One region of the Streptomyces sp. NPDC002520 genome, then DNA from elsewhere that is predicted to be linked to it. Evidence: riboswitches for the same ligand, from Rfam matches in the RefSeq annotation. Region 1 holds a riboswitch; the other holds the start of a gene.
What was found. Region 1 has a riboswitch for glycine ahead of gcvT (glycine cleavage system aminomethyltransferase GcvT). Riboswitches for the same ligand answer to the same signal wherever they lie in the genome.

Region 2: another riboswitch for glycine. It lies ahead of gcvP (aminomethyl-transferring glycine dehydrogenase); the one in region 1 lies ahead of gcvT (glycine cleavage system aminomethyltransferase GcvT).

The regions. Positions count from the first base shown of each region.
Region 1 covers NZ_JBSFXG010000042.1:7,590-11,677, reverse strand. The annotation lists gene ACWD5D_RS37560 (enhanced serine sensitivity protein SseB) at 1-410, opposite strand, end outside; gene ACWD5D_RS37555 (AAA family ATPase) at 475-1,176, opposite strand; glycine riboswitch at 1,325-1,422, shown strand; glycine riboswitch at 1,423-1,544, shown strand; gene gcvT (glycine cleavage system aminomethyltransferase GcvT) at 1,582-2,700, shown strand; gene gcvH (glycine cleavage system protein GcvH) at 2,841-3,218, shown strand; gene glyA (serine hydroxymethyltransferase) at 3,233-4,088, shown strand, end outside.
Region 2 covers NZ_JBSFXG010000065.1:19,237-23,324, reverse strand. The annotation lists partial or broken gene ACWD5D_RS43250 (DNA polymerase IV) at 1-752, shown strand, start outside; gene ACWD5D_RS43245 (PRC-barrel domain-containing protein) at 674-1,045, opposite strand; glycine riboswitch at 1,165-1,258, shown strand; gene gcvP (aminomethyl-transferring glycine dehydrogenase) at 1,434-4,088, shown strand, end outside.

The DNA of each region.
Region 1 (4,088 bases):
GCCACCGCCTCGGGCGGCAGGGGTACGCCGACCACGCCGCCCGGGTTGACCGCCAGGCCCACCTGCGGGGGCAGGCCACGGGCGAACTCCACGGCGGGGGCGATGGTGTACGACATGTGGGAGCCGGTGGCCTGGTGCAGCTGCTCCTCGGAACTGAAGACCGGGACGTACACCTGGCCTTCGATGTCCAGGGTGGGCAGGTCCAGCGGGCCGCTGTGCGGGCCGCCTCCGCTGGGCAGCGGGATCCAGAGGAAGCTGCGGCCCAGGACCTCGACGATCCGGCCGCCCGCGGAGGGGACGCCCAAGGAGGCGGAGAGCACCTCCTCCAGTTCGTTGCCGGGCCAACCGCCGTGCGGGTGGGGGTGCGCCTGTGCCGGGAAGTCCGCGGGAACGTCCGCCGGGAAGTCCATGTGCCTACCGCCTGCTGGGAACCGTGCTGTGGTGCCAAAGGCTATCCGGTGCCGGTGACCGGCCTCACCCTGTGAACACGATCCGCCGCAGGACGTCCGCCGCCGGCCGGTCCAGCAGCACCGCCGAGCCGCAGCCGGCCGGCAGCTCGCCTCGTCGCACCGCGCGCAGCAGCCGGTCGGTCGCACCGCGATGGCGGCGGAAGGCGTAGCGGGACACGCCCCGGCCGCGCTCGCGCTGGCCCTCCCGGGCGGCGGAGGCGGTGACGTCGAGGAGGAGCAGGTGCAGGGTGCCGCCGCGGCGGCGGGCCTCGCGGGCCAGCCAGGCGCGCACCCAGGCCTGGGTGCCGCAGTCGTGCACGACGACTCCCTCGCCGGTGGCGAGGGAGCGGCGCAGCCCGGCGTAGTGGGAGAGGCGGACCAGGGGGCGGTAGAGCGCGTACGGGAGGAAACGGGGGGTCCGGGCGTCCCAGCGCTCGCGGGTGTCCTGGGAGTCGATCCGGTGGCCGGGGACCGCGCGCCGCATCAGGGTGGACTTCCCGCTGCCGGGCAGGCCGGTGATCACCACCAGGTCCTGCGGGCCGAAGTGCAGGGCGTGCGGGCTGTGGCCGGCGCGCTCGCGCAGGTCGCGGACGACGGGGGCCGGGCGGCCGGAGCCGCGCTCGACGGCGGGGGCGGAGGGCTGCTTGGACACCGCGATGCCGGTGCTGGTGGCGTAGGCCGTGGTCCTGTTCACCGTGTTCGTCCTCCCCTGCTGGGCTCGGGGCATGCCCCCTGCCCGTCAAATGTAAAGAGAAGGTAATGCGCGGTGTCCAGTGGTTCGGTGCGCGTAGTGCCACAGCTCGGTTACAGATGCGGCCCTGACGGCTCGGGGTGTGGCGTGCAATGATGTGCCCGCCAACTGCATACCGGCCGTTTGAATCCGCGCGGGAGAGTTCCCAGCAGCCTTCGCTGGGGCGCCGAAGGAGCAAGTCCCTCCCTTGAATCTCTCAGGCACCGTTACCGCGCGGGCGAGGCACATCTGAAAAGCGGGCCGCTGCGACAGTGGCTCCACCCAAGGTGCAAGTCCTGACCTGCGACTTTTCCAAGTCGGTGGTCATGGCGAACCTCTCAGGTTCCGATGACAGATGGGGAGGAACCTCCTCGCCCCTCTGCCTTGGGAGACGACCGACCGATGAGCAGTACCGAACTCCGTCACACCGCGCTGGACGCCGTCCATCGCTCGCTCGGTGCGACCATGACCGACTTCGCCGGCTGGGACATGCCGCTGCGCTACGGCTCCGAGCGTGACGAGCACGTCGCGGTACGCACGAAGGCGGGCCTCTTCGACCTCTCGCACATGGGCGAGATCACGGTGACAGGCCCGCAGGCGGCCGCCCTGCTGAACTTCGCGCTCGTCGGCAACATCGCCTCCGTCGGTGTCGGCCGCGCCCGCTACACCATGATCTGCCAGGCCGACGGCGGCATCCTGGACGACCTGATCGTCTACCGGCTGGCCGAGACCGAGTACATGGTCGTGGCGAACGCCTCCAACGCCCAGGTGGTGCTCGACGCGCTGACCGAGCGCGCCGCGGGCTTCGACGCGGAGGTCCGCGACGACCGCGACGCCTACGCGCTGCTCGCCGTCCAGGGCCCCGAGTCCTCCGGCATCCTGAAGTCCCTCACGGACGCCGACCTGGACGGCCTGAAGTACTACGCGGGCCTGCCCGGCACCGTCGCCGGCGTTCCCGCGCTGATCGCCCGCACCGGCTACACCGGCGAGGACGGCTTCGAGCTGTTCGTGAAGCCGGAGCACGCCGTGGAGCTGTGGCAGGCGCTGACCAAGGCCGGCGAGGGCGTCGGCCTGGTGCCGTGCGGCCTGTCCTGCCGGGACACCCTGCGCCTGGAGGCGGGCATGCCGCTGTACGGGCATGAGCTGACCACCTCGCTCACGCCGTTCGACGCCGGGCTCGGCCGGGTGGTGAAGTTCGAGAAGGAGGGCGACTTCGTGGGCCGCGAGGCGCTCACCGAGGCCGCCGCACGCGCCGAGCAGAACCCGCCGCGCGTCCTGGTCGGCCTGATCGCCGAGGGCCGCCGCGTCCCGCGCGCCGGGTACGCCGTCGTCGCCGGGGGCCAGGTGATCGGCGAGGTCACCTCCGGCGCCCCCTCCCCCACCCTGGGCAAGCCGATCGCCATCGCCTACGTCGACGCGGCGCACGCGGCGCCGGGCACGGAGGGCGTCGGCGTGGACATCCGCGGCAACCACGAGCCGTACGAGGTCGTGGCGCTGCCCTTCTACAAGCGCCAGAAGTAGACACTGGCCCCAGGGCGCCAGCAGGCTGAGGCCCGGTCGCGTGACGATCACGTGACCCTGCCCACATTTCGCCTGCTCATCAGCACTTTCCGTACTCCCCCGTCGACCAGCACTTTCCCGCGTACAGGAGAATTCAGGCCATGAGCAACCCGCAGCAGCTGCGCTACAGCAAGGAGCACGAGTGGCTGTCGGCCGCCGAGGACGGCGTCTCGACGGTCGGCATCACCGAGTTCGCGGCCAACGCGCTCGGCGACGTCGTGTACGCCCAGCTCCCCGAGGTCGGCTCCACGGTGACCGCGGGCGAGACCTGCGGCGAGCTGGAGTCGACCAAGTCCGTCTCCGACCTGTACTCCCCGGTCACCGGTGAGATCACCGAGGTCAACGAGGACGTCGTCGACGACCCGTCGCTGGTGAACTCCGCCCCCTTCGAGGGTGGCTGGCTGTTCAAGGTCCGCGTCACGGAGGAGCCGGCCGACCTGCTCTCCGCCGACGAGTACAACGCCGAGACCGCCGGCTGAGGAGTCGTAACCGCATGACTGTCCTGAACACCCCCCTGCACGAGCTGGACCCGGAGATCGCCGCCGCGGTCGACGCAGAGCTGGTCCGCCAGCAGTCGACGCTGGAGATGATCGCCTCCGAGAACTTCGCGCCGATCGCGGTGATGGAGGCCCAGGGCTCGGTCCTGACGAACAAGTACGCCGAGGGCTACCCGGGTCGCCGGTACTACGGCGGCTGCGAGCACGTCGACGTCGCCGAGCAGATCGCCATCGACCGGATCAAGGAGCTGTTCGGCGCCGAGTACGCCAACGTGCAGCCCCACTCCGGCGCCTCCGCCAACCAGGCGGCGCTGTTCGCGCTGGCCCAGCCCGGGGACACGATCCTCGGCCTGGACCTCGCGCACGGCGGCCACCTGACCCACGGCATGCGCCTGAACTTCTCGGGCAAGCAGTTCAACGTGGTCGCCTACCACGTGGACGAGGCCGGCCTGGTCGACATGGCCGAGGTCGAGCGGCTCGCCAAGGAGCACCGCCCCAAGGTGATCATCGCCGGCTGGTCGGCGTACCCGCGGCAGCTGGACTTCGCCGAGTTCCGCCGGATCGCCGACGAGGTCGAGGCGTACCTGTGGGTCGACATGGCCCACTTCGCGGGTCTGGTCGCCGCCGGTCTCCACCCGAACCCGGTCGAGTACGCGGACGTGGTCACCTCCACGACCCACAAGACCCTCGGCGGCCCGCGCGGCGGCGTCATCCTCGCCAGGAAGGAGTTCGCGAAGAAGCTGAACTCCTCGGTCTTCCCCGGCTTCCAGGGCGGCCCGCTGGAGCACGTGATCGCGGCGAAGGCGGTCTCCTTCAAGGTCGCCGCCTCGGAGGAGTTCAAGGAGCGCCAGC
Region 2 (4,088 bases), on a different contig from region 1:
CGACCGGTGCGTGGGGCGGCTGCGCGGGGCGGGCCTGTCCGGGCGCACCATCGTGCTGAAGGTGCGGAGGTACGACTTCTCGACACTGACCCGCTCCGAGACGCTCAGAGGCCCCACGGACGACCCGGCGGTGATCCGGGAGGCGGCCGCACGGCTGCTGGAGTCCGTGGACACCACGGGCGGGGTGCGGTTGCTCGGCGTGGGCGTCTCCGGGCTCGCCGACTACACGCAGGAGGACCTGTTCGCGCAGACGGCGGGCGCTCTGCGGCCCACCGAGCCGGAGGAGGCGGCTCCGGAGCCGGTGGAGGAGCCGCCGGAGCCCGCCGAGCGGCACTACAGTGCCGGACACGACGTCCGGCACGCCGAGTACGGGCACGGCTGGGTGCAGGGCAGCGGGCTGGGCCGGGTCACCGTGCGGTTCGAGACGCCGGACTCGGAGCCGGGGCGTGTACGGACGTTTCGGGTCGACGATCCTGACTTGGCGGGGGCGGATCCGCTGCCACTGGTGGGGGGTGGGGTGGAGACGGATGTTTAGGGGGGTGAAGGTCGGCAGCCGGGTGCGGGTGCGGGTGCGTGGGGGCCTGGCGTGCGGTTCCCCGCGCCTTGGGGGGCTGCGGCCAACGGAGTCGGCAAGGTTCCGGAGGCCTTTGTCAGCTCTGCTCCGTTCCGGTTCTCAGCTCTCCTCCGTTCCGGCCAGTTTGCCGAAGTCGTGGTCCGGGGGTGAGGGAGGGGCGCCCACGTCCAGGCCGTAGTGGTGGTAGAGCTGGAGTTCCTGCTCGGGGGAGAGGTGGCGGCCCACGCCGAAGTCGGGGGCGTCCTTGATGAGCGCGCGGTCGAAGGGGACTCTGAGGGTGCCCTCGATCAGCTCGCTGGGCTCCAGCGGGACGAAGGCGTCCCGGGAGAACAGACCGGTGCGTATGGCGGCCCACTCCGGCACACCTGTGGCGTCGTCGAGGTACACCTCGTCGATGGTGCCTATCTTGGTGCCATTGCGGTCGAACGCCTTGCGGCCGATCAGGTTGCGCGGATCGATGTCGGTCTGCACGGTCCCTCTCCCTCCACTTGGTCGCAACTCATCCGTAAGCACTACAAAAGAGCAGATTCAGGGAGGCGGCCACTCGAGGCCGCGAGCATTGACCTCGCTGGTAGTCTGACAACGGCTGCTGACCCCGTGCGGGAGAGTCCTCCGAGCAGTCGGAGGCGCCGAAGGAGCAACTCCTCCCCGGAATCTCTCAGGCCCCCGTACCGCACGGACGAGGTCACTCTGGAAAGCAGGGCGGGCGCCGACGGCTCCCGCTCTCACCGACGGTGAAAGCCGGGCCTTCAGTGTGCCCGGTGAAGCTCTCAGGTTTGAGATGACAGAGGGGGAGGCCGTCCGGGCACCCGCGCCGTGGTGCCCCTCGCAGGTCGCACAGACCAGGAGGCCTCCGCACATGACCGCCCATCGCATTCCGCTCTCCGAGCTCGAAGCGGGCACCCCCTTCGAGCAGCGCCACATCGGGCCCGACCCGGAGGCGCGGGCCAAGATGCTCGCGCACGTCGGCTACGGCTCGCTCGACGAGCTGACCGCCGCCGCGGTCCCGGATGTGATCAAGAACGCCGAGGCCCTGGACCTTCCGGGCGCCCGCACCGAGGCCGAGGTGCTCGCCGAGCTGCGCTCGCTCGCCGACCGCAACCAGGTGCTCGGCTCGATGATCGGGCTCGGCTACTACGGGACCTTCACGCCGCCCGTCATCCTGCGCAACGTCATGGAGAACCCCGCCTGGTACACGGCCTACACGCCGTACCAGCCGGAGATCTCCCAGGGCCGGCTGGAGGCCCTGCTGAACTTCCAGACGACGGTCGCCGACCTCACCGGCCTGCCGACCTCCGGTGCCTCCCTGCTCGACGAGGGCACGGCCGCCGCCGAGGCGATGGCGCTGTCCCGGCGCATGGGCAAGAACAAGAAGGGCCTGTTCCTGGTCGACGCGGACACGCTGCCGCAGACCGTCGCCGTCATAGAGACGCGTGCCGAGCCGACCGGTGTCGAGGTCGTCGTCGCCGACCTCAGCGAGGGCATCCCGGCCGACATCGCCGCCCGTGAGATCAACGGCGTGCTCCTGCAGTACCCGGGCGCCTCCGGTGCCGTGCGCGACCTCAAGCCGGTCATCGCCCAGGCGCACGAGCTCGGCGCCCTGGTCACGGTCGCCGCCGACCTGCTGGCGCTGACCCTGCTGACCTCGCCGGGCGAGCTGGGCGCGGACATCGCGGTCGGCACGACCCAGCGCTTCGGCGTGCCGATGGGCTTCGGCGGTCCGCACGCGGGCTACATGGCGGTGCACGAGAAGTTCGCCCGCAGCCTGCCCGGCCGCCTCGTGGGCGTCTCCGTCGACGCCGACGGCCACAAGGCCTACCGTCTCGCGCTGCAGACCCGTGAGCAGCACATCCGCCGTGAGAAGGCCACCAGCAACATCTGCACCGCGCAGGTGCTGCTCGCCGTCATGGCCGGCATGTACGCCGTCTACCACGGCCCGGAGGGCCTGCGGACCATCGCGTGGCGCACCCACCGCTACGCCACCCTCCTCGCCGAGGGTCTGAAGGCGGGCGGCGTCGAGATCGTCCACGGCGCCTACTTCGACACCCTCACCGCGCGCGTGCCCGGCCAGGCCGCCGAGGTCGTCGCCGCCGCCCTGGAGAACGGGGTGAACCTGCACCTCGTCGACGCCGACCACGTCTCTCTGGCCTGCGACGAGACCACCAACCGCGCCCAGCTGGCCGCCGTGTTCGCCGCCTTCGGTGTCGAGGGCGACGTCGAGGCGCTCGACGCGGGCGCCGCGGAGGCGCTGCCCGAGGCGCTCCTGCGCACCGACGACTACATGACCCACCCGGTCTTCCAGGAGCACCGCTCCGAGACCGCGATGCTGCGCTACCTGCGCAAGCTGGCCGATCGCGACTACGCGCTCGACCGCGGCATGATCCCGCTGGGCTCCTGCACCATGAAGCTCAACGCGACCACCGAGATGGAGCCGGTCACCTGGCCCGAGTTCGGCCAGCTGCACCCGTTCGTGCCCGCCGAGCAGGCCGAGGGCTACCTGACCCTCATCCGCGAGCTGGAGGAACGTCTCGCCGAGGTCACCGGGTACGACAAGGTCTCGCTGCAGCCGAACGCCGGTTCCCAGGGCGAGTTCGCCGGCCTGCTGGCCGTACGCGGCTACCACCGGGCCAACGGTGACGAGCAGCGCACCGTGTGCCTGATCCCGTCCTCCGCGCACGGCACCAACGCGGCCAGCGCCGTGATGGCCGGCATGAAGGTCGTCGTCGTGAAGACCGCCGAGGACGGCGAGATCGACGTCGAGGACCTGCGGGCGAAGATCGAGCAGTACCGCGACGAGCTTGCGGTCCTGATGATCACCTACCCGTCGACGCACGGCGTCTTCGAGGAGCACGTCGCCGACATCTGCGCCCAGGTCCACGAGGCCGGCGGCCAGGTCTACGTCGACGGCGCCAACCTCAACGCCCTGGTCGGCCTCGCCAAGCCCGGCCACTTCGGCGGCGACGTCTCGCACCTGAACCTGCACAAGACGTTCTGCATCCCGCACGGTGGCGGCGGCCCCGGCGTCGGCCCGGTCGCGGTCCGCTCGCACCTGGCGCCGTACCTGCCGAACCACCCGCTGCAGCCGTCCGCCGGCCCGGAGACGGGCGTGGGCCCGATCTCGGCGGCGCCCTGGGGCAGCGCGGGCATCCTGCCCATCTCCTGGGCGTACGTCCGTCTTATGGGCGGTGAGGGCCTCAAGCGGGCCACGCAGGTCGCCGTGCTCTCCGCGAACTACATCGCCAAGCGCCTGGAGCCGCACTTCCCGGTGCTCTACACCGGCCCCGGCAACCTGGTCGCGCACGAGTGCATCATCGACCTGCGCCCGCTGACCAAGGCGACCGGCGTGAGCGTGGACGACGTGGCCAAGCGCCTGATCGACTACGGCTTCCACGCGCCGACCATGTCCTTCCCGGTGGCCGGCACGCTGATGATCGAGCCGACCGAGTCCGAGGACCTGGGCGAGCTGGACCGGTTCTGCGACGCGATGATCGCCATCCGCGCGGAGATCGAGAAG